One region of the Streptomyces sp. Ag109_O5-10 genome, then DNA from elsewhere that is predicted to be linked to it. Evidence: riboswitches for the same ligand, from Rfam matches in the RefSeq annotation. Region 1 holds a riboswitch; each other region holds the start of a gene.
The links. A riboswitch is a leader RNA that binds a small molecule or an ion and turns the genes downstream of it on or off. The one in region 1 is predicted to bind cyclic di-AMP.

Region 2: it holds a riboswitch for cyclic di-AMP, as region 1 does, so the genes downstream of both, BLW82_RS17815 (transglycosylase SLT domain-containing protein) here and BLW82_RS05765 (M23 family metallopeptidase) in region 1, are expected to answer to the same signal.
Region 3: it holds a riboswitch for cyclic di-AMP, as region 1 does, so the genes downstream of both, BLW82_RS46405 (NlpC/P60 family protein) here and BLW82_RS05765 (M23 family metallopeptidase) in region 1, are expected to answer to the same signal.
Region 4: it holds a riboswitch for cyclic di-AMP, as region 1 does, so the genes downstream of both, BLW82_RS25260 (LysM peptidoglycan-binding domain-containing protein) here and BLW82_RS05765 (M23 family metallopeptidase) in region 1, are expected to answer to the same signal.

What each region holds. Positions count from the first base shown of each region.
Region 1 covers NZ_FNTQ01000001.1:1,225,226-1,227,417, reverse strand. Annotated here, with positions in the region: gene BLW82_RS05770 (alpha-galactosidase) at 1-516, shown strand, start outside; cyclic di-AMP (ydaO/yuaA leader) riboswitch at 825-985, shown strand; gene BLW82_RS05765 (M23 family metallopeptidase) at 990-1,925, shown strand; gene BLW82_RS05760 (SGNH/GDSL hydrolase family protein) at 2,148-2,192, shown strand, end outside.
Region 2 covers NZ_FNTQ01000001.1:3,898,354-3,900,545, forward strand. Annotated here, with positions in the region: cyclic di-AMP (ydaO/yuaA leader) riboswitch at 756-952, shown strand; gene BLW82_RS17815 (transglycosylase SLT domain-containing protein) at 958-1,437, shown strand; gene BLW82_RS17820 (HAD family hydrolase) at 1,456-2,192, opposite strand, start outside.
Region 3 covers NZ_FNTQ01000001.1:8,696,546-8,698,737, reverse strand. Annotated here, with positions in the region: gene BLW82_RS39625 (DUF1996 domain-containing protein) at 1-801, opposite strand, end outside; cyclic di-AMP (ydaO/yuaA leader) riboswitch at 1,208-1,382, shown strand; gene BLW82_RS46405 (NlpC/P60 family protein) at 1,393-2,192, shown strand, end outside.
Region 4 covers NZ_FNTQ01000001.1:5,506,930-5,509,121, forward strand. Annotated here, with positions in the region: gene BLW82_RS25255 (LysM peptidoglycan-binding domain-containing protein) at 1-604, shown strand, start outside; cyclic di-AMP (ydaO/yuaA leader) riboswitch at 799-973, shown strand; gene BLW82_RS25260 (LysM peptidoglycan-binding domain-containing protein) at 978-1,667, shown strand; gene eno (phosphopyruvate hydratase) at 2,095-2,192, shown strand, end outside.

The DNA.
Region 1 (2,192 bases):
CGCCTCGCCATCCAGCACGGCTTCAGCCAGATCCACCCCGCCCGGGTGATGTCGGCCTGGGTCACCGACAGCCCGAACCACCAGCTCAACGGCCGGGTCAGCAGCCTGCGTTTCCGGTTCGTCAGCTCCATGGCCGGGGCGCTCGGGGTCGGCGGCGACCTCTCGCGGTGGACCGAGGAGGAGCTGGCCGAGGCTGGGCACTGGGTGGAGCTCTACAAGGAGATCCGGCCCCAGGTGCAGCGTGGCGACCAGTTCCGGCTGCGGCCGCCGGCCGGCGGGCTCAGCGCGGTGCAGTACACGCTCGGCGACGAGACCGTGGTCCTGGCCTGGCTGCAGGCGCAGAGCTACGGCGAGCCGGCCCCGGCGGTGCGGCTGCAGGGGCTCGACTCGACCGCTGCGTACGAATGCCGCGAAACGGGCGAAGTGCATCGAGGTGCCGTGCTCTTGCACCACGGACTGCGTACCGGGCTGAAGGGTGACCTGGATGCGGCAGTCTTCCGGTTCCGCCGGATCTGACATATATGCCCGACTTGGTGCCTTCGTCATTACTTGCTCTGGAATAAGTGGACGTGGTGTGACGTGCGTGAGGAGCGTCATATGCGTGACCGTCCGTCGCGCGTCATGCTCACGTAATCCCGAGATTTCGCAGGTGAATTGGAAATCCGCAGGGGGCCGGAATTCACGGAGGGTGACCGGAATTTCCCTTTATGGATCAAGTCGGAACCGGACGGCCGGAACCGGGTGCTTGTCCATGTCCGTCCTACTCGCTTACGTTCGCCGCACATCCGGTCGGAACGCCGAATCCTGCCGCCGCCCGGAGTCCCCACACACACTCACCCGTGCCCGGCAGGAGCGGGGGACCCACCAGGTATGACCGCCTGTTCCGGTTCCCGGGACGGCTAGGGGTGTAGCCACGTCCTCCGGTGTGGCCGGGCAGCTCCAGCCCGAACCCGACAGCTCACCTCGCAGGCGCAGGAGAGGAATGCGCCATGCCCGCGAAGGGTAAGCACCGCCGTCCCAAGTCCCAGCGTCTCACCCGCTCGATGGCCGTCGCCGGAACCGGTGGCGCCGCGCTGGCTCTGCCGCTCATGGGGGCCACCGGCGCCCACGCGGCCACCACGCAGTCCCTTTCCGAAAAGACCACCCAGTCGCTTCCCGTGGTCGAGAGGGCCGCGGTGAGGGAGGCCCCCGCAGGGAATTCCGGCGCCGTGCATTCCGCGCGGCGGATCTACACGGTGGTGCCCGGCGACTGTCTCTCGAAGATCGCCCGCGACCAGAACGTCCGCGGTGGCTGGCACCGGCTCTACGCCGACAACCGGCAGGCGGTCGGCGGCAATCCCTCGCTGATCCATCCCGGCCTCAAGCTCACCCTCGGCGGCCGGCACGCCGCGCCGACGGACTCCGGCGCCCGCCCCGAGGCGCAGTCGAACCCGGGGTCGTCCACCTCGTCCTCGGCTTCGTCCTCAGACGCCTCGCACACCTCGAACAACTCGGGCGGTTCGGTCACGACCGCCTTTGGCTTCACCCTCCCGGTCACCGGTGGCACCATCGGCACCGGCTACCACGTGGCCGGCAGCATGTGGTCCAGCGGCTACCACACGGGCGTCGACTTCGTCGTCCCGACCGGTACCCCGGTCAAGGCCGTCGGCACCGGCACCGTCGTCACGGCCGGCTGGGGCGGCGCCTACGGCAACCAGGTCGTCATCCGCCTGGCCGACGGCTACTACGCGCAGTACGGCCACCTCTCCGCCCTGTCCGTCTCGGTCGGTCAGACCGTGACCGCGGGCCAGCAGGTCGGCCTCTCCGGCGCGACCGGCAACGTGACCGGCCCGCACCTCCACTTCGAGATCCGCACCACCCCCGACTACGGCTCGGACGTGAACCCGGTCGCCTACCTCCGCTCCAAGGGCGTCACCGTCGGCTGACCCGAGCGCATATCCCGGTGTCGACGGGGCCGCCCCACACGCGGCCCCGTTCGGGATCGACACGTCAACGCCGCTGGTCAGGGACTTATTCCAAGATTGGCAAAGTATTTAAGGGTGTCTTATCTCACCGAGCGTCAACCCCTTATTACGGTCGCGTAGGTCACAGCCGAAGGTGAATCATGGCCCGACGTGGGAGACGATTCGAAGAGTGACAATGCATCAGTGATCGGGTCGTACGCGGCGGTGGGGGACAGCTTCACCGAGGGC
Region 2 (2,192 bases), 2.7 Mb from region 1:
GGCCTGCGACTCCTGTATGCGCGCCTGCCCGACCGCCATCCCGCCGGCCGACGGAACGGCACCCCTACGCGCGCACGGGATGCCCGCCCTTCCCCCCGTCGGCCCGCAGGGACATCGCACACCCGGGTCCCCGCCCAGGCTGCCGTCATGTCAACGACTCGCACCGCCGCGGAGGTTCCGTCCTCACGACGGACACGCGCACCGGCGATCCCCGATGCCCCTGACACCCTTCCCCCGACGTGATGAGAATCACGCACATATCGATCTTCGACACACCCCGGCCCGGGCCCCCAACCAGCCTCCCCGCCTGCGTCATTGAGCCCGACCGGCGACACTCGCCCCCCTCACCCGCCCCCTATCGGCCAGAAATCCACAGGATCTATCAATTCGGACTAATCTCTCCAATCACCCATATAGGCACACCTCGGGGCGCAATTCCAACCAATGCGAGCTGGACGGTATTCCGCCGAACCGGGAAAAGGAGGATTCCGATAGTCCATAATGTCCGCTTTGCCATTATTGCCGTTTCGTGAAATGGGTCACGTGAGCCCCGACACCACAAGGGTTGTTAGGTGACCCTTCCTTCCCTTTTCCAGTGGGCCAGTTGAGGATTGGCGACCGCAAAGGATCAAGCGCCCCATACGGCACAGATCAAGGTCAATCGGCATTTGTATGAATCAGGCTCTTGTTTCGGACATGTGCTCTCGCATACGTTCCGGCTCGCCGGGCGGACGCCGAATCCTGCCGCCGCCCGTAGTGACCCATCAACGAGTTCATTCGCATGGCAGGAGCGGGGGACCCAGGTAAGTCGCCGGACCGGGCGGCCGACGTCACAGAACAGACGTCGTTCCGGAACGGCTAGGGGTGAAGTCGTACCGCCTTCGGGCGGTACGGCCGGGAACTCCCCGGGCCCGAACCCGACAGCTCACCTCGCAGGCGACGGAGAGGAACCTCGCCATGCCCGCTGCCCCCCAGCACCGCCGTAACCACATCGTCCGCACGCTCGCCGTCATCGGCACCGGTGCCGCCGTCCTCGCCCTCCCGCTCATCGGGGCGACGGCCGCGTCCGCCGCCTCCTCCACCACCACGACGGCCTCCACGACCCTCGCCGGGTACCCGAACAACCTCGACGGCTGGATCCGCGAGTCGCTCGCGATCATGGCGGAGAAGAAGATCCCGGGCACCTACAACGGCATCTACCGCAACCTGATGCGCGAGTCCTCCGGCAACCCGCGGGCGATCAACCTCTGGGACTCCAACGCGGCCAAGGGCATCCCGTCCAAGGGCCTGCTCCAGGTCATCGACCCGACGTTCAAGGCCTACCACGTGGACGGCACGTCGTTCGACATCTACGACCCGGTCGCGAACATCACCGCCGCCTGCAACTACGCCGCCGCGCGGTACGGCTCGATCGACAACGTCAACGGCGCGTACTGACCTGACCGACGCCTCGCGTCAGTCGAAGAGTCCTTCGAGGACGACGGCGATGCCGTCGTCCTCGTTCGACGTGGTGATCTCGTCGGCCACAGCCCTGAGTTCGGGGTGGGCGTTGGCCATCGCCACCCCGTGGGCCGCCCACTCGAACATCGGGATGTCATTGGGCATGTCGCCGAAGGCGATGGCCCGTCCGGGGGTCAGCCCCAGCCGGTCGGCGGCCAGCGCGAGTCCGGTCGCCTTGGTCACGCCGCACGGCTGCAGTTCGACGGTGCCCGGCCCCGACATGGTGACCGTGGCCAGTGATCCGACGACCGAGCGGGCGATCGTCGCCAGTTCGTCGTCGGAGAGGGTGTGGTGGCGCAGCAGTACCTTGCTGATCGGCGCGCACCACAGGTCGTCGCGCCGGGCGACGCGCAGCGCGGGCAGCGTGGGATGGGGCATCAGATAGCCCGGCTCGATGAGCGTGAGCCCGTCCACGCCGTCCTGGTCGACCGCCGCGTACACCTGGCCGACCTCGGCCTCGATCTTCCCGAGGGCGGTCTCCGCCAGCTCCCGGTCCAGGGTGACCGACCACAGCATCCGGTGCGCGCCGGCGTCGTACACCTGCGCGCCCTGGCCGCAGACCGCGAGCCCCGTGCAGCCGAGGTCGTCGAGGAGCGGCCGCACTCTCGGGGCCGGGCGGCCGGTCACCACGAGGTGCTGGGCACCGGCCCGGCGGGCTCGCCCGAGCGCGGCGAGCGACCGTTCCGACAGGG
Region 3 (2,192 bases), 7.5 Mb from region 1:
GTAGTACGTGGACTTGTCGCCCTGGTCCGCACAGCTGGTCTGCGCGTTCGCCAGGTCCTGGTCGCTGGCGAAGGCGTTGTTGGACTGGTTGCCGATGTAGTCGTGGAAGTGGTGGGCGCCGTTGGAGACGCCGGGGGCGACGATGACGTTGTCCGAGTTGAACAGGCCGTTCGCGTTGACACCGCAGCTGGAGGAGAACGTGCCGGTGGAGCCGCCGGACCGCTCGGCCGGGGTCGAGACGTTGGGCTGGACCGAGGTGATGTCCGCGTAGTCGGCGGCGACCGGTCCGTTGCCGCCCTGGCCGCCGGCTCCGGCGCCCTGGCTCGGCGCGGCGCCGCCCTGGCCGCTCTGGCTCGGCGTGGCACTGCCCTGGGGGGCCGCCGACTGCCCGGCGCCCTGGTTCGAGGAGCGCAGGGTGCAGGCGGCGAGCTCGTCGAGGCCCTGCGGGCGGTCGCCCTCGCGGCCGATGGCGTCGGCGATGCGCTGGAGGGACTCGGACCGCTCCGCCTTCAGCGGGTCGATGATGGTCTGGCCGGCGAAGCCGGGGTTCTGCTCGATCTCGGCCGCGGACTGGGTGAGTTGCTGGTAGGCGGCGGCGATCTGCTGGTCCAGCTGGGCGAGTTCACGGTCGACGTCCGCCCGGGCGCCGTCGGGAACCGCGGTCAGCCGGCTGCCGACGTCGGGGCAGTAGATCGTGGGCGCGGACAGCACCTGGCCGGTGGCGACCTGTCCCTGGTCCCCGCCGTTCTCGGTGGCCGAGGCATAGACGTTCACCGCGACCAGTCCCCCGCCGCCGAGCATCAGGGCGACCGCTGCGAAGGTCGCGCGTTGTGCGCCGGTCGGGCGTCTGCGCCTGTTGCGTCTCAAGGTCGTTCCCCTGCGTGTCGTGGGCGGCCGGGCATGGAAATCCCCCGCCCTATACGGCTCACAGCCCCACCGTGTTCAACAGACCCGCGAATTCACGGTGACCTCACAGAAAGCGCGTGCGCCGCGGCAGGCGAACGCGACCGACGGCAACGCCCCGGTGACCCTGCGAATGCAATGGATGCGCGCGAAATACCGTTCCGCACGGTCGAGTTCCGAACGCTACGACGAACATCACAAATACGTATCGGACATTAGCCACTTCAACCTTCACACGAGTGACACAAGTTGGCTAAGTTGACGGGCAAGCCGCTCGGCTCCCCCCGGCGAATCCCGTCGGGCCGTGCGGCCTCCGCCGAGTCCGGTGCCCCTCAGGGGCTGATCCGGAGCCGGGGACCCAACCGACCACTGGGGTGAATCGGCCGCCGTCCGCAAGGACAAAGGCCGTAGGGCATGCCTTCCGGATTCGACCGCCCGAACCCGACAGCTAACCCGGTAGGCGGAGTACGGAAGGAGCACGACCCCTCAATGGCGCCCGAGAGCCGTGACGAGGTTCGGCAGCGGATCGACAGCCTCTACGACCAGGCCGAGAACGCCACCGGGAACTACAACGCCACCCGTGCGTTGAGCGGGGGCTCGCGCTCACGCGGCGTCCCGCTGTTCAAACGGCCCCGTCGTGACGACCCGGGCCTCGACAACATCGCCCGGGAGTGGTTCGAGGGGGCGCGCTCGAAGCTCGGGCCGAGCGTTCCGGCCGCGCTGCCCTCCGACCGGCAGCCCGCCCGGCCCGGCCCGCGGCGGCCCGTCAGCGCCATGGCCGCCGACCTGCTCGGCCAGCTGGAGGACTCCGGCCCGGCCCGGCTGGAGCTGACCGCGGGACCGTCCGGGCAGAGCGAGATCGAGGTCGTGCGCGAGCTGCCGGCCCGCCCGAGGCTGGAATTGACGGCGGGGCCCGCCGCGGCGCTGCCCGCGGGGACCTCGGGTGCGCCCCGGGCGCTGCCCGCCGCCGGGCCGCAGCGGCCGACGCCGGGTGCCTCGAAGACCAAGAACCAGCTCAAGCTCGCCAAGGCGCGCGAGGTGCTGTCCCAGCGCACCGGGCAGCGCGCGATCGCCGCCCTCGACGCGACCCCTGCCCCGGCCCCTGTCGTCCAGGCCGTTCCGCCGTCGACCAGCCCCTGGCCGACACCCGGGGCCCCGGCCCCGGCGCAGCAGTGGCAGGCGCCCGCCGTCGGCATACCCGACCAGCGCACCGGCAGCGCCCCCGCCAGGCCCGACTCCCCTGCCGCCACCCGCGCGCTCCCGGCGGTGACCGAGACGGGCGGCATCCC
Region 4 (2,192 bases), 4.3 Mb from region 1:
TTCGTCCGGTTCCTCCGACTCGTCGGACTCGTCCGCCGGACTGTCCGACTCGTCCTCTTCCTCTGGTTCTTCCGGTTCCTCCGGTTCGGACTCCTCTTCGGACGCCATGGACTCCGGGAGTGACTCCGCCACTCCCTCTCCGGGTGCAAGCGTCGGGGGTGACTCCAAGACCGACCCTTCCGGCAAATCCAGCACGACGGACAAGTCGGAATCCGCCGACTCCGACTCCGACTCCGGCTCCGGCGCGTCGAAGGCCAGCGAGAGTCCCGTCGTCTCCGGGGCCGACCACTCGGACAAATCGTGGCAGACCGGCGGGTCTTGGAGTCTGGTCGACACGGGAGCCCTCAGTGGCGGCGGCAAGCACCGCGGCGGCTCGGCGGACGAAAACGTGACAAACGGTCAGGCTGCCGCATCCTCCGGCCGGCACGCCTCCGGTGGCGGCGGCACCTACACCGTCCGTGACGGCGACACTCTGGCCTCCATCGCCGACTCCCTTGATCTCGACGGCGGATGGCGTGCGCTCTACGACGCCAACAAGGCCGACATCGGCTCCGACGCGAATGCCATCACCCCCGGTCAGACCCTGAAACTCGGCACCGAATAGGACGAAACGCGGCGGGAGTTGACAACCCGCTTCGAGTTGAATGTCCGTTTTGGTGAAAGTGTGGGATGAGTCTCAGAAGCCCTGATCATCTTTGAAATTCGCCTGACGGCCTGTCTACGGTCGAGGCCGCTCGTCACCACGAGCCCCGGCCGTCGCAACGCCGAGTCCTGCCAGCGGCCGTCCGGGAACAGTCGTCGCGTCATGCGCCGTAGGCAGGAGCGGGGGACCCAAGGTAAGTGCCGGGACCGGTGGTTGAGACCGCCGATCCGGCTCGGGGTGAAGCCGCGCACCGACACACGGGTGTGCGGCCGGGCAACTCAACCGGCCCGAACCCGACAGCTCACCTCGCAGGCGTCGGTGAGGGGATCGATCCATGCTGTTCTCGGGCAAGGGCAAGCACCGTCGTCCGTCCAAGGCCGTCCGCGCCATCGCTGTCGCCGGTGTCACCGGCGTCGCCGTCGCGGCCCCGCTGATGGCGGCCGGCAGCGCCTCCGCCGCCACCGCCTCCGAGTGGGACGCCGTCGCGCAGTGCGAGTCCGGCGGCAACTGGGCCATCAACACCGGCAACGGCTACTACGGCGGTCTGCAGTTCTCCGCCTCGACCTGGGCCGCGTACGGCGGCACTCAGTACGCCGCGCAGGCCAACCAGGCCACCAAGGCGCAGCAGATCCAGATCGCCGAGAAGGTCCTCGGCGCCCAGGGCAAGGGCGCCTGGCCGGTCTGCGGCACGGGCCTGTCCGGTGCCACCTACACCGGCGGCAGCGCCGGTTCCTCCAGCTCCTCGTCGAGCGGCAGCGCCGGCACGAGCACCCGCTCGACCGACACCCAGGCCGCCTCCCGCTCCGCCGAGCGCCCGGCCGCCAAGAAGACCGTCACCACCCCGACCGGCAAGAAGGTCAAGAAGGGCGACGGCGAGTACAAGGTCGTCAAGGGCGACACCCTCAGCTCGATCGCCGAGAAGCACAAGGTCAAGGGCGGCTGGCAGGCGCTGTTCAAGCTGAACAAGGACATCGTCGAGGACGCCGACTTCATCTACCCGGGCCAGCAGCTGCACCTGAAGTAGGGCACCTGACGCAGCCCGCCGGGCGGCCGCCGGAAGTACTGAGCGGTCCCCAGCCGAACCACAGCTCCCCCACAGCCGTGGTCCCCATAGTGGAGAGCATGTGAGGGCCACCCCCGTCCCCCACGGACCCCGCTCCGGTGCGTTTTCCCCCGAACGCACCGGAGCGGGGTTTCTTTTTGCCCCCGCCGCGCCGCCGCCCCACCGTCCGGCGTCCCGTCGTCCCCCTCTTGACCCGCTCTTCTCCCGTTCTTCATCGGGACCCCCTTTGTTCCGCGCATGAACAATGAGTACCGTCTGTGTGTCCACGGGCCGGTCGGTCGTGCCGGCCGACGGCCCCGGGACGGTTAGGCTCTAGTCGCAAGGCTGAGCAAGGGCCGACGAGGCCCGCGTGCGCCCCGCACAACCAGCGTCACATCCCAAGAAGGAGATGCTCGTGCCGTCCATCGACGTCGTCGTAGCCCGGGAAATCCTGGACTCCCGAGGCAACCCCACGGTCGAGGTCGAGGTCGGCCTCGACGACGGCAG